Regions from separate parts of the Amycolatopsis sp. NPDC104819 genome, predicted to be linked through region 3. Evidence: riboswitches for the same ligand, from Rfam matches in the RefSeq annotation. Region 3 holds a riboswitch; each other region holds the start of a gene.

Region 1 (4,868 bases), on a different contig from region 3:
GCCCATCACCGGGCCGAAGCGGTCTTCGACCAGGGCGGCGTACGCGGTGAGCAGCTCGGCCGGCCGGGTTTCGCGCGCCAGGAGCTCGTCGAGCGCGGTGCCCCAGTCCTCGAGCAGGCTCGAGACGATGTCTTCCTTCGTGCGGAAGTGGTAGTACAGCGCGGCTTTCGTGACTTCGAGCCGCTCGGCGATCTCCCGCAGCGAACTGCCTTCGTACCCCTGCTCGGCGAACAGCTCGAGCGCGACGCGCTGGATGCGCTCGCGGGTGTCGGTGCGCCGCCCGGCCATGCCTCACCTCTCAACTTACTTGACGGCCGACTAGTGTTGGCTTAGCTTGGCATTGCTTGTCGGCCGACAAGCAATGCATCCACAGCTTACCCCGGGGGTCCGTCATGACCACAGCCGCACCACCACGCACGGCGAGCCGGTGGCTCGCCCTCGGCGCGCTGGGCCTGGCCCAGCTCATGGTCGTGCTCGACACGACCGTCGTGAACATCGCCCTGCCGTCGGCGCAGCACGCGCTGGGCATGTCCGACACCGGCCGCCAGTGGACGATTTCCGCGTACACGCTGGCTTTCGGCGGCCTGCTGCTGCTCGGCGGCCGGCTCGCCGACCGGATCGGCCGCCGCACCACGCTGATGGCCGGGGTCGCCGGGTTCGCCGTCGCGTCCGCGATCGGCGGCGCCGCGCCGTCGCCGGCGTGGCTGATCGGCGCGCGGGCCGCGCAGGGTGTGTTCGCGGCGCTGCTCGCGCCGTCGACGATGTCCCTGCTGACGCTGACCTTCACCGAACCGCGTGAACGCGCGAAGGCGTTCGGGATCTTCAGCGCCATCATGATGTCCGGCTCCGCGGTCGGGCTCACCGTCGGCGGCGCGCTGACGGAGTTCCTAGACTGGCGCTGGAGCCTCTACGTCAACGTGCCGATCGCGATACTGGCCGGGCTGGGCGCCTGGTTCGCCGTGCCCGCGGCCGCCGCGCACCGGGAGACCAAGCTGGACTGGACCAGTGCACTGCTCAGCTGCGGCGGGATCGTGCTGCTCGTGCACGCACTGTCCGAAGTGGCCACTGAGGGCTGGAACTCCTTGGTGGTACTGGGTTCCCTGACAGCCTCCATTGTGCTGCTCGGACTGTTCGTGCGCCGGCAGGCCCGGCACCCGCACCCGCTGCTGCCGCTCACGGTGGTGCGCGACCGTGCCCGCGCCGTCGCGTACCTGACGATCGGGGCGGCGTCGTTCGGCGCGTTCGGGATGTTCCTGTTCCTGACCTACCAGCTGCAGGTCGTGATGGGGTACGGCGCGCTGGCCGCGGCGCTGGCGTTCCTGCCGACGCTCGGCGCGAACATGCTGACGTCCACACAGGTGTCGAGCCGGCTGCTGGCCCGCGTCGGACCGCGGCCTCTCTTGGCGGGCGGGCTGTTCGTGCTCGGCTGCGGGCTCCTGCTCGCCACACGGCTGACGCCGGACGCGTCGTACGTCACGGTGATCCTGCCGATGCAGCTGCTGCTGGGGGTCGGGGCCGGGCTGAGCATGCCGGTGGTGCTGAACGTCGCGACCCGCGGGGTCGGCGCGCGTGAAGCGGGCGCGGCGTCGGCGTTCGTGACGACGTCACAGCAGGTGGGAGCTTCGCTCGGGACGGCGGCGCTGAACACGATCGCCACCGCGGCGGCGGCCGGGCTGACCACGCCGGCGGCGATCGTCCACGGTTACACGACGGCCGCGGCCTGGGCGGCGGGCCTCATCGGCGCCGCGGCGCTCACCGCGTTGCTGGTCCTGCCGCGCGGCACCCGCTGACCCCGAGCGCCCCAATGTGGCCTTCGGTGCGTTCAACGCACCCAAGGCCGCCTTGGGGCGCTGGAGGTCAGGCGGCCGCGACACCCTGGGGGCCGCGAGCCGTGTGCGTGACGTGGCCACCGCGCTCGGTGACCCACGCGAGGGCCGCGTCGGCGCGCTCGCCGCGGACGCCGAGGCGGAAGCGGCCGACCGGGGTGTCGCCGATCCGGGTCAGGCCGCCGCCGATGGTGGCGAACTCGACGTCGAACCGGCCCGCCGCCTCGGGCAGCAACGCGCCGACCGACGCGAAGCCGACCAGCACGACGTCGACCGAGCGGTCGTAACGCGCACCCTGCGAGCGGGGGGTCTCGATGGCCGGCAGCAGCGCCTGTGCGGTGCGGCTGGCCGGGTTGGAGATCAGGTCGAGCACCGTGCCGCGCTCGACGACCGTGCCGTCCTCCAGCACCGCGACGTCGTCGCAGACCCGGCGGACCACCCCGGCGTCCGGCGTGGTGACCACCACGGTGACCCCCAGCTCGGACCGGGCCCGGTCGAGCACGGTGAGCACCGCGCCGGCCTCCTCCGGGTCGACACCGGCGGTCGGGTCGTCCGCGAGCAGCACGGCGGGGGCCGCCGCGAGCGCCTTCGCGACCGCGACCCGGCGGAGCTGACCGACGGACAGCTCCGAGGGGCGCTGCGCGGCGCGCGGCGTCAGGCCGACGAGGTCGAGCAGGGAGCCGACGCGGCTGCGGCGCTGCGGGCCGTCGACCCCGAGCTGCTCCAGCGGGGAGGCGATGTTGCCGGCGATGGTGCGCTCGGCGATCAGCTCCGGCTTCGAGCCGACGATGCCCAGCTGGCGGCGGATCTCCCGCAGCCGGCGGCCGTCGAGGGTGCCGGTGTTGAGGCCGTCGAGCCGGACGACACCACGGTCGGGACGCTCCTGCAGCGCGATGCAGCGGGCCAGGACGGACTTGCCCGAACCGGCGGGACCGACCACGCCGAACAGCGAGCCGGCCTGGACGTCGACGCTCACGTCGCGCAGGGCGACGACCGAGTTTCCGTTGGTGGCGAAGGACTTGGACAGGTTTTCGACGGTGATCACGAAGGCTCCAGAAAACGGGGCGCGCTCACTCGGAGGCGCCCGGCCGCAGACGAAATCCGTCCTCTATGGACGGTGCGAGAAGAAGAGGTGGACCGGCTCGGGAAAGCTCAGTTGGAGCGTCGACATGCGGTCACGGAGCGGCGGCCTTCGTCGACTACGCGACGCCTGGTCAGCAGCAGGGGGCGAGCTACCCTCTTCATCGGAAACGGCCTCCATCGGTCCTGGCGGTAGCACCTGCCCTGTGGAGGGTGGTTGCTGCGACTTCGGCGAGCCAGGTCTCTCAGTCGCTCGGGATGGACATACTGAGTAAACCGATCCCGCAGAGCGAACGCAAGCCCGTTGGCCCAGATCACACGACTGGCGGCGTCCGGATGGCGAGACGCGCACGCCGGGAGACGTCGGCGAGCACCCTGCCGGTTGACATCCACAGTGGACGTCGCCCGCGGCTAGCGGGCGGCGGCGAGCCGGGCGAAGTCGTGGACGTCGAGCTGCTCGCCGCGCGTCTTCGGGTCGATCCCGGCGGCCGCCAGCAGCTCGCCGGCGCGCTCGGCCGAGCCCGCCCAGCCCGCCAGCGCGGCCCGGAGCGTCTTCCTGCGCTGTGAGAAAGCGGCGTCGACGAGCCCGAAGAGCCGTTCCCGGTCGTCGGACGCCGGCGCGTCGCCGCGCTCGAAGGCGACGAGCGCGGAGTCGACGTTTGGTACCGGCCAGAACACCGAGCGTGGCACCGCGGCGACCTTGCGCGCCGGGCCGTACCAGGCGAGCTTGACGCTCGGCACGCCGTAGATCCGGCTGCCCGGGCCCGCCGCCATCCGGTCGGCGACCTCGGTCTGGACCATCACGAGGCCGGAGGTGAGCGACGGCACTTCGGCGAGCAGGTGCAGCACCACCGGCACGGCGACGTTGTAGGGGAGGTTGGCGACGAGGGCAGTCGGCGCCGGCAGCTCGGCATCGGTGACGCGCATGGCGTCGGCCTCGAGGACGGTGAGGCGCTCGGCGGCGTCCGGCCCCCGCTCGGCGACAGTCTTCGGCAGCCGTTCGGCCAGCTTGGGATCGATCTCGACGGCGACGACCCGCGCGCCGGTGGCGAGCAGCCCCAGCGTCAGCGACCCGAGGCCGGGCCCGACCTCGAGCACGACGTCGTCCGGACCGACCGAGGCGAGCTCGACGATCCGGCGGACGGTGTTGGGATCGTGCACGAAGTTCTGCCCGAGCTTCTTCGTCGGCCGCACGTCGAGTTCGGCCGCCAGCCCGCGGATCTCGGCAGGTCCCAGCAGTTCAACCACCGGCCGAGCTTACCGATGGGACATCTCGCGCCCCCGGACGGTCGGTTCGCGGTGATCGAGGACGGAACTCGCGTGATCAGGGACGGAACTCGCGTGACTGAGCGCGGAACTCGCGTGATTGGAGGGGCATCTCGCGTGATTGAGCAGGCATCACGCGTGACTGGGCGGGCATCGGGTGTGATGCCCCGCCAATCACGGGTGATGCCTCTCCGGACACGCGTGATTCCCCTCGGGACACGCGTGATGCCCCTCGGCGCACGCGTGATGCCCCTCGGCGCACGCGAAAAGGCCCCCGTCCGGGGAGGACGGGGGCCGGTTCGGGAGTTCGTCAGGCCTTCTTGCCGCAGACCGGCCAGGCGCCGTAACCGCCGCGGGCGTCGCGGACCTTCTCGGCCACCGAGATCTGCTGCTCGCGCGTCGCCTGGCTCGGCAGCGCCGCGTACTGGGAGCCGCCGTAGGCGTTCCAGGTCTGCTTGTCGAACTGGAGGCCGCCGTAGTAGCCGTTGCCGGTGTTGGTGGCCCAGTTGCCGCCCGACTCGCACTGCGCGATGCGGTCCCACGAGGACGCGTCGCCGATGACCGGGTTCGCCGGCTTCTTCGTGCCGACGTGGATGATCTTCGGCTTGGCCTCCGTGATGACCTGCTCGGAGACGCTCTCGCGCGAGACCTCTTTGCCGTTCTTCTGCGTGACCTTGTAGGTCACCATCTTCTCGC
Region 2 (4,868 bases), 310 kb from region 3:
CGCCGCTGGACGAGCTGGGCGCCGAGCTGCTGCAGGTCCGCATCCAGCCCGGGTCGAAGCTGCACGGCGTGTACCTGTCCGAGCTGCGCCTGCCGGTCGGGGCGACCGTCAGCCTGGTCGTGCGCGAAGGCGCCGGCTTCACCCCGCAGAAGACGAGCCGGCTGCAGGAGCACGACCAGCTGCTGGTCGTCACGACGAGCGTCGTCCGCGACACCGTCGAACGCCGGCTCCGCGCGGTGGACCGGGCCGGGCGCCTGGCCCGCTGGAAGGGCGAGTCGGGCCGTTAGCCCGTTCGTGGTCGTGGCCGGTCCGTGATCGATCGGACGACTGGGCCTGCGCTGGCCTGCGTCTTGTCCGGTCCTTGTCCGGTTCTCGTGCTGACCTGGTGATCTTTTTCCGTGAGGGTGATCGTCGGGCATAAAAACGCCGTGTGATCTTCCCAGTGATCCAACCTTTGGCCTACTGTGCGCTCGATCCGGTTAGTTCGAATGGGTGAGTGAACAGCCAAAGGAGTACGCACGGTGACGAAGCTGCACGTTCGTGGGGCGGTTCTGGCCGCCGTGATGACCGCCGCCTGCGGGCTGCTCGCCGCGCCGGCCGCGAGCGCCGAAGTGGCCCCGTTCCCGGCCCTGGCCCTGCCGTTCAAGGCGGGCCAGCAGGTGTACTCGGCCGGCATCCACTCCGACGACGGCAGCACCGGGGTCAAGAACGCCGTCGACTTCAGCCCGGCCGACCGCACCGTGCGGGCCCCGCTGGCCGGCACCGTGCACCTCCAGCACTGCGCGGGCGGCGACTGGGTGACCATCGACCACGCCGGCGGCTGGCGCACCGGGTACTACCACATGGAGGGCATCAAGGTCACCGACGGTGAGCAGGTCGAGGCCGGGGCCGAGCTCGGCTCGACCGGCAACGCGCTCCCGTGCGGCGGCAGCAGCACCGGCGCGCACGTCCACTTCACGCTCTGGACCCTGCCGGACGCCCCGGCGGCGAACTGGGACGGCAAGTCCTTCGCCGAGGTTTCGACGGCGGTCGCCGCGGCCCACGGCGAGCCGGTCGACGGGAAGACCCTGGGCGGCTGGCTCTTCACCGCCGGATCCGAGCAGTACCAGGGCACCGCGACGCACCTCGCGGACAACGCCGTCACGCAGCTGCCGGGCCACTTCCGCGCGAAGCTCTGACCCTTCTCGCATCCTGCGCAGTCCTGTGAGCGGCGTCTCAGAATGCGAACCGGGGGTTGGCCGCCGCGTCCGGTTTCGGTTACCTTCGAGCCAGGTCATGAGTGCCAGCGTCAAGCCCCGGCTTGCTGGCCGGCAACCCTCCTACCGCGGTGGGGTGCCCCGGGTGAAGACCGGGCCGGTCGCGTCGTGCGACGGGCAAGCGCGGGCCCCTCGCCGGGGTCCCCCGGACTGCCGAGGAGGCACCGATGACTCTCGCCATCGACCGCACCAGCACCGTCGCTCCCGTCGAGCTCGTCGAAACCGTTGTCCCGCAGGAGATCCCGGCCGTCGCCGGCGCGTCGCTGCGGGTCCCGCTCGTCACCGGCGGCGATATCGGCTACGCCAACCTCGACCACGCGGCGAGCGCGCCGTGCCTGGAGGCCGTCCGCGGCGCCGTCGACGAGTTCCTGCCCTGGTACGCCAGCGTCCACCGCGGCGCCGGCTTCGCGTCGCAGGTGTCGACCAAGCTCTACGAGCGCACCCGCGACACCCTGCGCCGGTTTGTCGGCGCGCGCCGGACCGACACCGTCGTGTTCACCCGCAACACCACGGACTCCTTCAACCTGCTCGCCCGCAGCCTCCCGCCGCGCACCTCGGTGGTCGTGTTCGACACCGAGCACCACGCGGCGCTGCTTCCGTGGCGGGGCCCGCACGTCCGGCGGATCCCGACCCCGCGCACCCGCCTCGCCGCGGTGTCCGCTGTGGACGAAGCGCTCGCCGGCTGCCCCGAAGGACCGCGCCTGGTGGTCGTCACCGGAGCCTCCAATGTGACCGGTGAACTGCTCCCGGTCGCCGAAATCGCCGCGGTGGCACGGAAACACGGCGCCCGCATCGCGCTCGACGCCGCCCAGCTCGCCCCGCACCGCCGCGTCTCGATCAAGGAGCTGGACGTCGACTACGTCGCCCTCTCCGGCCACAAGCTGTACGCACCGTTCGGCGCCGGCGCGCTGATCGGCCGCGCCGACTGGCTGCGCGCCGCCCAGCCGTACCTCGCCGGCGGCGGCGCGACCAAGCTCGTCACCGACGACGCCGTGGTCTGGAACGACGGGCCCGAGCGCCACGAAGCGGGCTCGCCCAACACCGTCGGTGTGTACGCGCTCGGTGTCGCCTGCGAAACCCTGAGCCGGAACTGGGCCGCGGTCGAAGCGCACGAGCAGGCCCTGCTCACCCGGCTGCGCAAGGGTTTGGAGAGCATCCCCGGCTGCGCCGAGCTGCGGTTGTTCGACGCGCCGGTCGACCGCGTCGGCACGGTCAGCTTCGTCGTCGACGGCTTCGACCCCGGCTGGCTCGCGGCCGTGCTGTCCGCCGAGTACGGCATCGGCGTGCGCGACGGCGCGTTCTGCGCCCACATCGCGGCGAAGCGGCTCATCGGTGTCGCCGGCGGTGACGGCCGGCAGGCGGTGCGCGTCAGCCTCGGCCTCGGCAGCACCGAGGAGCACGTCGACCGCGTGGTGCTGGCGCTGCGCCAGATCGTCGCCCGCGGCGCGCGCTGGGAATACACGAAGGTGGACGGCCGCTGGGCGCCGGTCGGCGACCCGCGGGAGCTCCCGCCGTTCTGCTGAGCGCTAGCCTGGGCCGATGGGGAGGCACGGGGTTTCGTTGGCACTGCTCGGTTTTGCCGAGCTGGTCCTGGTCACGGTCGAGCTGTTCCGCCGCTCGGCCGTGACCGCCGAGCTGGCGTCGCACTTCGCGCCGGCCGCGCCGTCGTACCAGAGCATCTTCGGGCTCACTGTCGACGACCATGGTGGCCCGCAGCAGTTCCTCGGCATTTCCGACACGGTGATCGCCTACCGCGGTGGGATCGGGGTGGCCTGGCAGTGGGCGCTCATCGCCGCGTTCCTCGCGGTGGTGGCCGGGTACGCCCGGCGGCTCGGCGTGAAAGCCGCGGTGCTCTCCGCCGCCGGCGTCGTGCTCGCGGTGCCGCTGCTGGATTTGCTCGCTTACAGCTGGTTCGGCCTCGACGCCACGGCCCGGGGCCCGATCCTCGCGACGCTCGGCCTCGCCGTCGTCGCGTGGTGGGAACGCAGCCTGTTGATCCTCGCCACCGCCGTGCTTTCCGGGGCGGCCGCCGTCCTCGTCGCGGACCTGCCCGGCGTGCTGATTTCGGCCGGCGTCCTGCTGGCGGGCGCTATCCTGCCCCGATGGGGAGATCGCGCGACCACTGGTTCCCGTTGGCCGCACTGGGGTTCGCGCAGCTCGTGATGGCGGTGGTCGCCCTGGTCCCGGAAACGCCGGAGGCCGGCCAGTTCGTGCACTCGCGCGCTTACGAGCTGGCCCAGGACCTGTCCGGGGTCGGGCTCGGCACCGGCGGGGTCGGGGGCACGGGGTGGTACTCCACCGACGTCTACGCGACGAACGTCGTGCCGCCCGCGGCGCTCGGCTGGCTCGCCGGCCTCGCGTGTGTCGTGCTCGCCGTCGCCGGCTGGCACTGGCTGCACCTGCGCCGCGCCGGCACCCCGCCACGGCCCGTCCGGTTCGTGCTCGGCACCCTGGCCGCGCTCGCCGCCGTCCCGCTGCTCGACCTGCTCGGCGCCGTCGAGCTTCGGCTGCCCGGCGACGTCCGGGGCGCGCTCGTCGCGGCGCTGGGGCTGCTGGTGCTGGCCGCCTACGAGCGCAGCTGGTTCGTGCTCGCCGTGACCGTGGTGTTCGCGCTGGTCAGCGTGCTGTTGCCGACCCCGGTGACCGGGGCGCTCGCCGCGACGAGCGTGCTGTTCGCCGCGGCGTTCGCGGTCCTCCTCCGGCGTCCCCGCGACACTGCCGCCGACGCACCCTGACCAGGCGTGGACAATGGACCGGTGAGCACCGAGCCCAGCCACTCCGAACCCGAGACCGAAGCCGCCGCCGAAGCGGCGCCCGACCCCGTGGCCGACGCGCCGGAGACCCCCGAGGTCCCGGCGAAGCCGCTGCTGCCGAAGCGTCGTGTCGGCTGGGTGTTCGCGGTCGCGGTCGTGCTCTGGGCGATCGACCTGGTGACGAAGAACCTGGTCGTCGCGAACCTGGAGGGCAAGGAGCCGGTCCGGATCCTCGGCGGGCTGATCTACCTGCAGGTGATCCGCAACCCGGGCGCCGCGTTCTCGATGGCGACCGGGATGACGTGGGTGCTGGCGCTGGTCGCGCTCGCCGTCGTCATCGCGATCATCTGGCTGTCGCGGCGGCTGCGCTCGATCGGCTGGGCGATCGGCCTCGGGCTGGTGCTGGCCGGGGCGCTGGGCAACCTCACCGACCGCATCTTCCGCCCGCCGGGCGGCCTGCAGGGCCACGTCGTCGACTTCATCTCGGCGTTCGCCCCCAACGGCAAGGGCTTCGCGATCTTCAACATCGCCGACTCGGCGATCTGCGTCGGCGGCGCGCTCATCGTGCTGCTGTCGCTGCTGGGCAAGGACTACGACGGCACGTCGACCAAGGACAAGAAGAAGGCCGAAGCACAGGAGGACCAGGCGTGAGCTCGCGGATGCTCCCGGTGCCCGACGGGCTCGACGGGATGCGCGTGGACGCCGGTCTAGCGAAGATGCTCGGCCTCTCCCGCACGGTGGTCGCCGAACTGGCCGAATCGGGCGACGTCCTGCTGGACGGGCGCCCCGCGGGCAAGTCCGACCGGCTGGCCGCGGGCGGGCTCCTGGAGGTCACGCTGCCCGAGCCGGCGAACCCGGT
Region 3 (4,868 bases):
ACACGAGCGGCCTGTCGCCGCGGGTCGAGCAGGAGTTCGTCACCGCCGGCCTCGCCCACCTGACCGCGGTCAGTGGCGGGAACCTCGCCGTGGCCTGCGGCGCGGTCCTGCTCCTCCTGCGCCTGGTCCGGCTCGGGCCCCGGCTGTCGGCGGTGGCGGCCGGGGCGTGCCTGGCCGGGTTCCTCGTCCTGGTCGGCCCGGAACCGAGCGTGCTGCGGGCCGGCGTCATGGCGGCGGTCGCGTTGCTGGCTCTGGCGCTGGGACGGCGTGGTTCGGCGCTGCCCGCGTTGGCGTTCGCGGTCTGCGTGCTGGTGGTGGCGGATCCGGCGATGGCCACGGACTTCGGGTTCGCGCTGTCGGTGTTCGCCACCGCCGGGCTCGTGCTGCTCGCGCCTCGCTGGGCGGCCGCGCTCGTCCGCCGCGGCGTTCCGCCGGGGTTCGCCGAAGGGCTGGCGATCCCGCTGGCGGCGTTTCTCGTGACCGCACCGGTGATCGCGGGCATGGCGGGCTCGGTGAGCCTGGTTTCGGTGCTGACCAACGTCCTCGCGGCGCCGGTCGTGGCCCCGGCGACCGTGCTCGGCGTGCTGGCGACGGTCACCGGGCCCTGGTGGCCGGGCGCGGGGAAGGTCCTGGTGCACCTGGCCGATCCGGAGGCACGCTGGCTGATCACGGTGGCGCGGCACGGCGCACGAGCCCCGGGCGCGACAGTCGCGTGGCCCGGCGGCTGGGCCGGCGGCCTGCTCGCCGCCGGTGTGCTCCTCGTGCTGGTGCTGGCCGCTCGTCACCGGCGGGTCCGGCTGCTCATGGCCGTGCTGGTCGTCGGCGCGCTGCTGGTGCTCGTGCCGGTCCGGGTGATCGCGCCGGCGTGGCCACCGCGCAACTGGGCGATGGTCGAATGCGACGTCGGGCAGGGTGACGCGGTCGTCCTGGCGACCGCCGAGCCCGGACGGGCGATCGTCATCGACACCGGACCCGAGCCGGGACCGGTCGACGAGTGCCTGCACCGGCTCGCCGTCGACCGGATCCCGTTGGTGGTGCTGAGCCACCTGCACGCCGACCACATCGGCGGGCTCGCGTCGGTCTTCGACGGCCGGGCGGTCGGCGGCATCGCCGTCGGGCCGGGGCGCGCGCCGGAGTGGGCGTGGCGGCAGGTCGCCGCGGAGGCGGCCCGCCAGGCCGTGCCCCTGGTCGAGCTGAACCCGGGGGAGCGGCTGGACTGGCCCGGGCTCTCACTCGACGTGCTCGGCCCGCGCTACGTCCCTGCCCGTGCAGCCGGGCAGGACGGCACCACCATCAACAACAGCTCGGTGGTCCTCCGGGCGCAAACGGCAGCCGGCCGGATGCTCCTGACCGGCGACGTCGAACTGGCCGCGCAGGCGGACCTCCTAGCCGACGTCACAGACTTGAAAGCGGAGGTGCTGAAGGTCCCACACCACGGCTCGCGGTACTCGCTGCCGTCGTTCCTCGCCGCGGTGGCGCCGCGGGTGGCGTTGGTCAGCGTGGGCGCGGGCAACACCTACGGACATCCCAGCAAGTCCACAATGGACACTCTGGTGGCGTTGGGCGCACGGGTGACCCGGACGGACCAGGACGGAGACACCGCCGTCGTAGGCGAACCGGCGGGCCCGGCGATCTCACGCCGGGGCGAGCCCCGCGGCCCACCGCGCCGATGAGCCGGGGTGAGCCCCGCGGCCCGCCCCGGCGCACCGCCGGGGCGAAGATCAGTACCCGAGCGCCTTGTTCACCGCGGCGGCCGACGGCGGCAGGACCGCCTTGGGGCCCACGTGGTTCTCGATCGCGTCGAGGGTCTTGAGGCCGTCGCCGGTGATGAGGAGCACCGTCTCGGCGTCCGGGTCCAGCTTGCCCGTCTCGACCAGCTTCTTCGCCGTGGCGACGGTGACCCCGCCGGCCGTCTCGGTGAAGATGCCCTCGGTACGGGCCAGCAGGCGGATGCCTTCGACGACCTCTTCGTCGGAGACGTCCTCGATCGCGCCGCCGGTGCGGTTGACGATGTCGAGCACGTACGGGCCGTCGGCCGGGTTGCCGATCGCCAGCGAACGGGCGATCGTGTCCGGCTTCACCGGCTGGACGACGTCGTGGCCGCCGCGGAACGCGGCCGACACCGGCGAGCAGCCCGTGGCCTGGGCGCCGAACACCTTGTACGGGCTGGCGTCCACGAGACCGAGCTGACCCAGCTCGCGGAAACCCTTGTCCACCTTGGTGAGCTGAGAACCGGAGGCGATCGGCACGACGATCTGCGGCGGGATGCGCCAGCCCAGCTGCTCGGCGACCTCGAAGGCCAGCGTCTTCGAGCCTTCCGAGTAGTACGGCCGGACGTTCACGTTCACGAACGCCCACTTCGGGTGCTCACCGGCGAGCTCGGTGGCGAGGCGGTTGACGTCGTCGTAGTTGCCGTCGATGGCGATGAGGTCGCCGTCGTAGACCGCGGTGGTGAGGATCTTGGCGCGCTCGAGGGACTTCGGGATCAGCACGACCGACCGCCAGCCGGCGCGGGCGGCCGCGGCGGCCGTCGCGTTGGCCAGGTTGCCGGTCGAGGGACACGCGAGCACCTCGAACCCGAACTCGCGGGCCGCGGCCAGCGCGACGGCGACCACGCGGTCCTTGAAGGAGTGCGTCGGGTTGCCGGTGTCGTCCTTGACCCACACACGCTTGAGGCCGAGCTCCTTGGCGAGGCGGTCGGCGCGCACCAAGCGGGTCGCGCCGGGCTCGGTGTTCGGGATTTCTTCGATGTTCGACGGAACCGGGAGGAGCTTCTTGTAGCGCCAGATGTTCTTGGGGCCGGCCTCGATGTCTTCGCGGCGGACGCGGCCGAAGTCGTAGGCGACCTCGAGCGGCGAGAAGTCTTCGGCGGAGACGAACTCGGGGGCGAGCGGCTGCCGGTGGCCCTCTTCCTTCGACACCAGTTCGACGGCCGGTCCGAGATCCGGGGTCTTGGTGGTGGAGGTCGTGCCGAGGGTTGCGGTCATCGCGAGGTTCCTTTCCTCATCTGCCCCGCCGAAGCGGGCCGGAATTGGCACCGTGGTCGTCAGCTACCCCGCGATCGCGGGATGACGGGCTGTACGCCGGTTGCCGGGGCTTCGTCGGGCCGTTCCCTCTGCCCCTCTGGATGAGCGGTATTCGGTTGTCGGGGCGCGCCACAAACGCGCCGCCTCGAGGACACCGTACGACATGGCGTTCGGACCGTGCCATGGTGGCGGCTCCACATCACCGGAGCGGGCGCACGTTCGGAGAAGTGAGAGGATCCTCCGGTGACCGCGCAAGCCACCGCCCCGCCCCCGCTTCACCTGGTCCTGGGTGAGGAAGAACTGCTGATCGAGCGCGCCGTCCGCGAGACGCTGGCCGCGGCCCGCACGATCGACGCGACGGCCGAGCTGACCCGCGTCCGGGTGTCCGATCTCACAGCCCCTGAGCTGGCCGAACTCGTCAGCCCCTCGCTGTTCAGCGAAGGCCGCGTGATCGTCCTGGAGTCGGCGCAGGACATCTCGCAGGAGCTGGCCGACGCCGTGGCGTCCTACCTGAAGGACCCGGCGGAGGGGGTCGTGCTGGTCGTCGTGCACACCGGCGGTGGCCGCAGCAAGGCCGGCAAGACGCTCCCGGCCGTGCTGAAGAAGGCCGGCGCCGAAGTCACGGAGTGCCCGAAGATGACGAAGCCCGCTGAGCGGGAGCAGTTCGTGCGGCACGAGGTGCGCCGGGTGGGCGGCAAGATCGACCCCGCCGGCGTCGCCGCGCTCATCGACGCCGTGGGCTCCGACCTGCGGGAACTCTCCTCTGCGGCGACGCAGCTGGTCGCGGACACCGGCGGCGCGGTCGACGCCGAAGCGGTCCGGCGCTACCACCGCGGCCGGGCCGACGTGACCGGGTTCGCGGTCGCGGAGCGGGCGGTCAGCGGTGACCGCGCCGCCGCACTCGAGTCGTTGCGCTGGGCGATGCAGCTCGGGGTTCCGCACGTCCTGGTCGCCGACGCGCTGGCCGACGCCGTCCGCACGATCGCCCGCGTCTCCGGCGCGGGCCGCGGTAACCCCAACCAGCTGGCCGGCGAGCTGGGCATGCCGCCGTGGAAGATCCGCAAGGCGCAGGGCCAGTCCCGGGGCTGGAACCAGGACGGGCTGGCCACGGCGATGCGGGTGGTCGCGCGGCTCAACGCCGAGGTCAAGGGCGTGGCGGCGGACCCGGGTTACGCGCTGGAACGAGCCGTGCTGGAGGTGGCGGCCGCCAAGGGCGACCGCTGACATGAAGAAAGCCCCGGCCGAGGCCGGGGCTTCTCCAGAAACAGCTTGCTCAGAGCGCGTTGACGCGCTTCGCGAGCGCCGACTTCTTGTTGGCGGCCTGGTTGGCGTGGATGACGCCCTTCGAGACGGCCTTGTCCAGCTTCTGGGCGGCGTCGCGCTGCAGCTCGGCAGCCTTGGCCTTGTCGCCGGCGTCGGCGGCTTCGCGGACCTTGCGGATCGCGGTCTTCACCGAGGACCGGATCGCCTGGTTGCGCTGACGCGCCTTCTCGTTCGTCGTGATGCGCTTGATCTGCGACTTGATGTTGGCCATAGGGCAACTCCTGTTTCACTCGGTGAGATTCGCCGCCGCGCTGAAGTGGCCCTGCTCGAAAGCAGGTTTCCTCCATGACGGAATGCCGCACGGGCAGCGAGCGATAACTCTAACAGCCCGGCTCCCGGCCTCGTCCGCCGGGACCTGCGCGCAACCGATCATGGGGAGTACGGTGGAGGGCGGTCAGTGCCTAGGGTTCCGTCGCCGGTCCGCACACGCCGCACCACACAACCAGGACCGGCGGGTCTGGTCCGAGCGGCACCATCGGCGGGCCCGGACGGCCGGTCGTTCATCTGACGGGGCAAAAG

What was found. A riboswitch is a leader RNA that binds a small molecule or an ion and turns the genes downstream of it on or off. The one in region 3 is predicted to bind S-adenosylmethionine.
Region 1: linked by a shared signal. The riboswitch ahead of ACZ63E_RS39595 (methionine ABC transporter ATP-binding protein) and the one ahead of thrC (threonine synthase) in region 3 are both predicted to bind S-adenosylmethionine.
Region 2: linked by a shared signal. The riboswitch ahead of ACZ63E_RS07950 (aminotransferase class V-fold PLP-dependent enzyme) and the one ahead of thrC (threonine synthase) in region 3 are both predicted to bind S-adenosylmethionine.

The regions. Positions count from the first base shown of each region.
Region 1 covers NZ_JBVJON010000017.1:52,385-57,252, reverse strand. Annotated here, with positions in the region: gene ACZ63E_RS39605 (TetR/AcrR family transcriptional regulator) at 1-288, opposite strand, end outside; gene ACZ63E_RS39600 (MFS transporter) at 393-1,790, shown strand; gene ACZ63E_RS39595 (methionine ABC transporter ATP-binding protein) at 1,858-2,871, opposite strand; SAM riboswitch class I at 3,065-3,171, opposite strand; gene rsmA (16S rRNA (adenine(1518)-N(6)/adenine(1519)-N(6))-dimethyltransferase RsmA) at 3,318-4,154, opposite strand; gene ACZ63E_RS39585 (transglycosylase family protein) at 4,483-4,868, opposite strand, start outside.
Region 2 covers NZ_JBVJON010000002.1:623,745-628,612, forward strand. Annotated here, with positions in the region: gene ACZ63E_RS07940 (potassium/proton antiporter) at 1-287, shown strand, start outside; gene ACZ63E_RS07945 (M23 family metallopeptidase) at 522-1,178, shown strand; SAM riboswitch class IV at 1,272-1,386, shown strand; gene ACZ63E_RS07950 (aminotransferase class V-fold PLP-dependent enzyme) at 1,424-2,779, shown strand; gene ACZ63E_RS07955 (hypothetical protein) at 2,796-3,419, shown strand; gene ACZ63E_RS07960 (hypothetical protein) at 3,359-3,991, shown strand; gene lspA (signal peptidase II) at 4,079-4,660, shown strand; gene ACZ63E_RS07970 (RluA family pseudouridine synthase) at 4,657-4,868, shown strand, end outside.
Region 3 covers NZ_JBVJON010000002.1:309,153-314,020, forward strand. Annotated here, with positions in the region: gene ACZ63E_RS06295 (ComEC/Rec2 family competence protein) at 1-1,673, shown strand, start outside; gene thrC (threonine synthase) at 1,722-2,987, opposite strand; SAM riboswitch class I at 3,001-3,134, opposite strand; gene holA (DNA polymerase III subunit delta) at 3,270-4,250, shown strand; gene rpsT (30S ribosomal protein S20) at 4,300-4,560, opposite strand.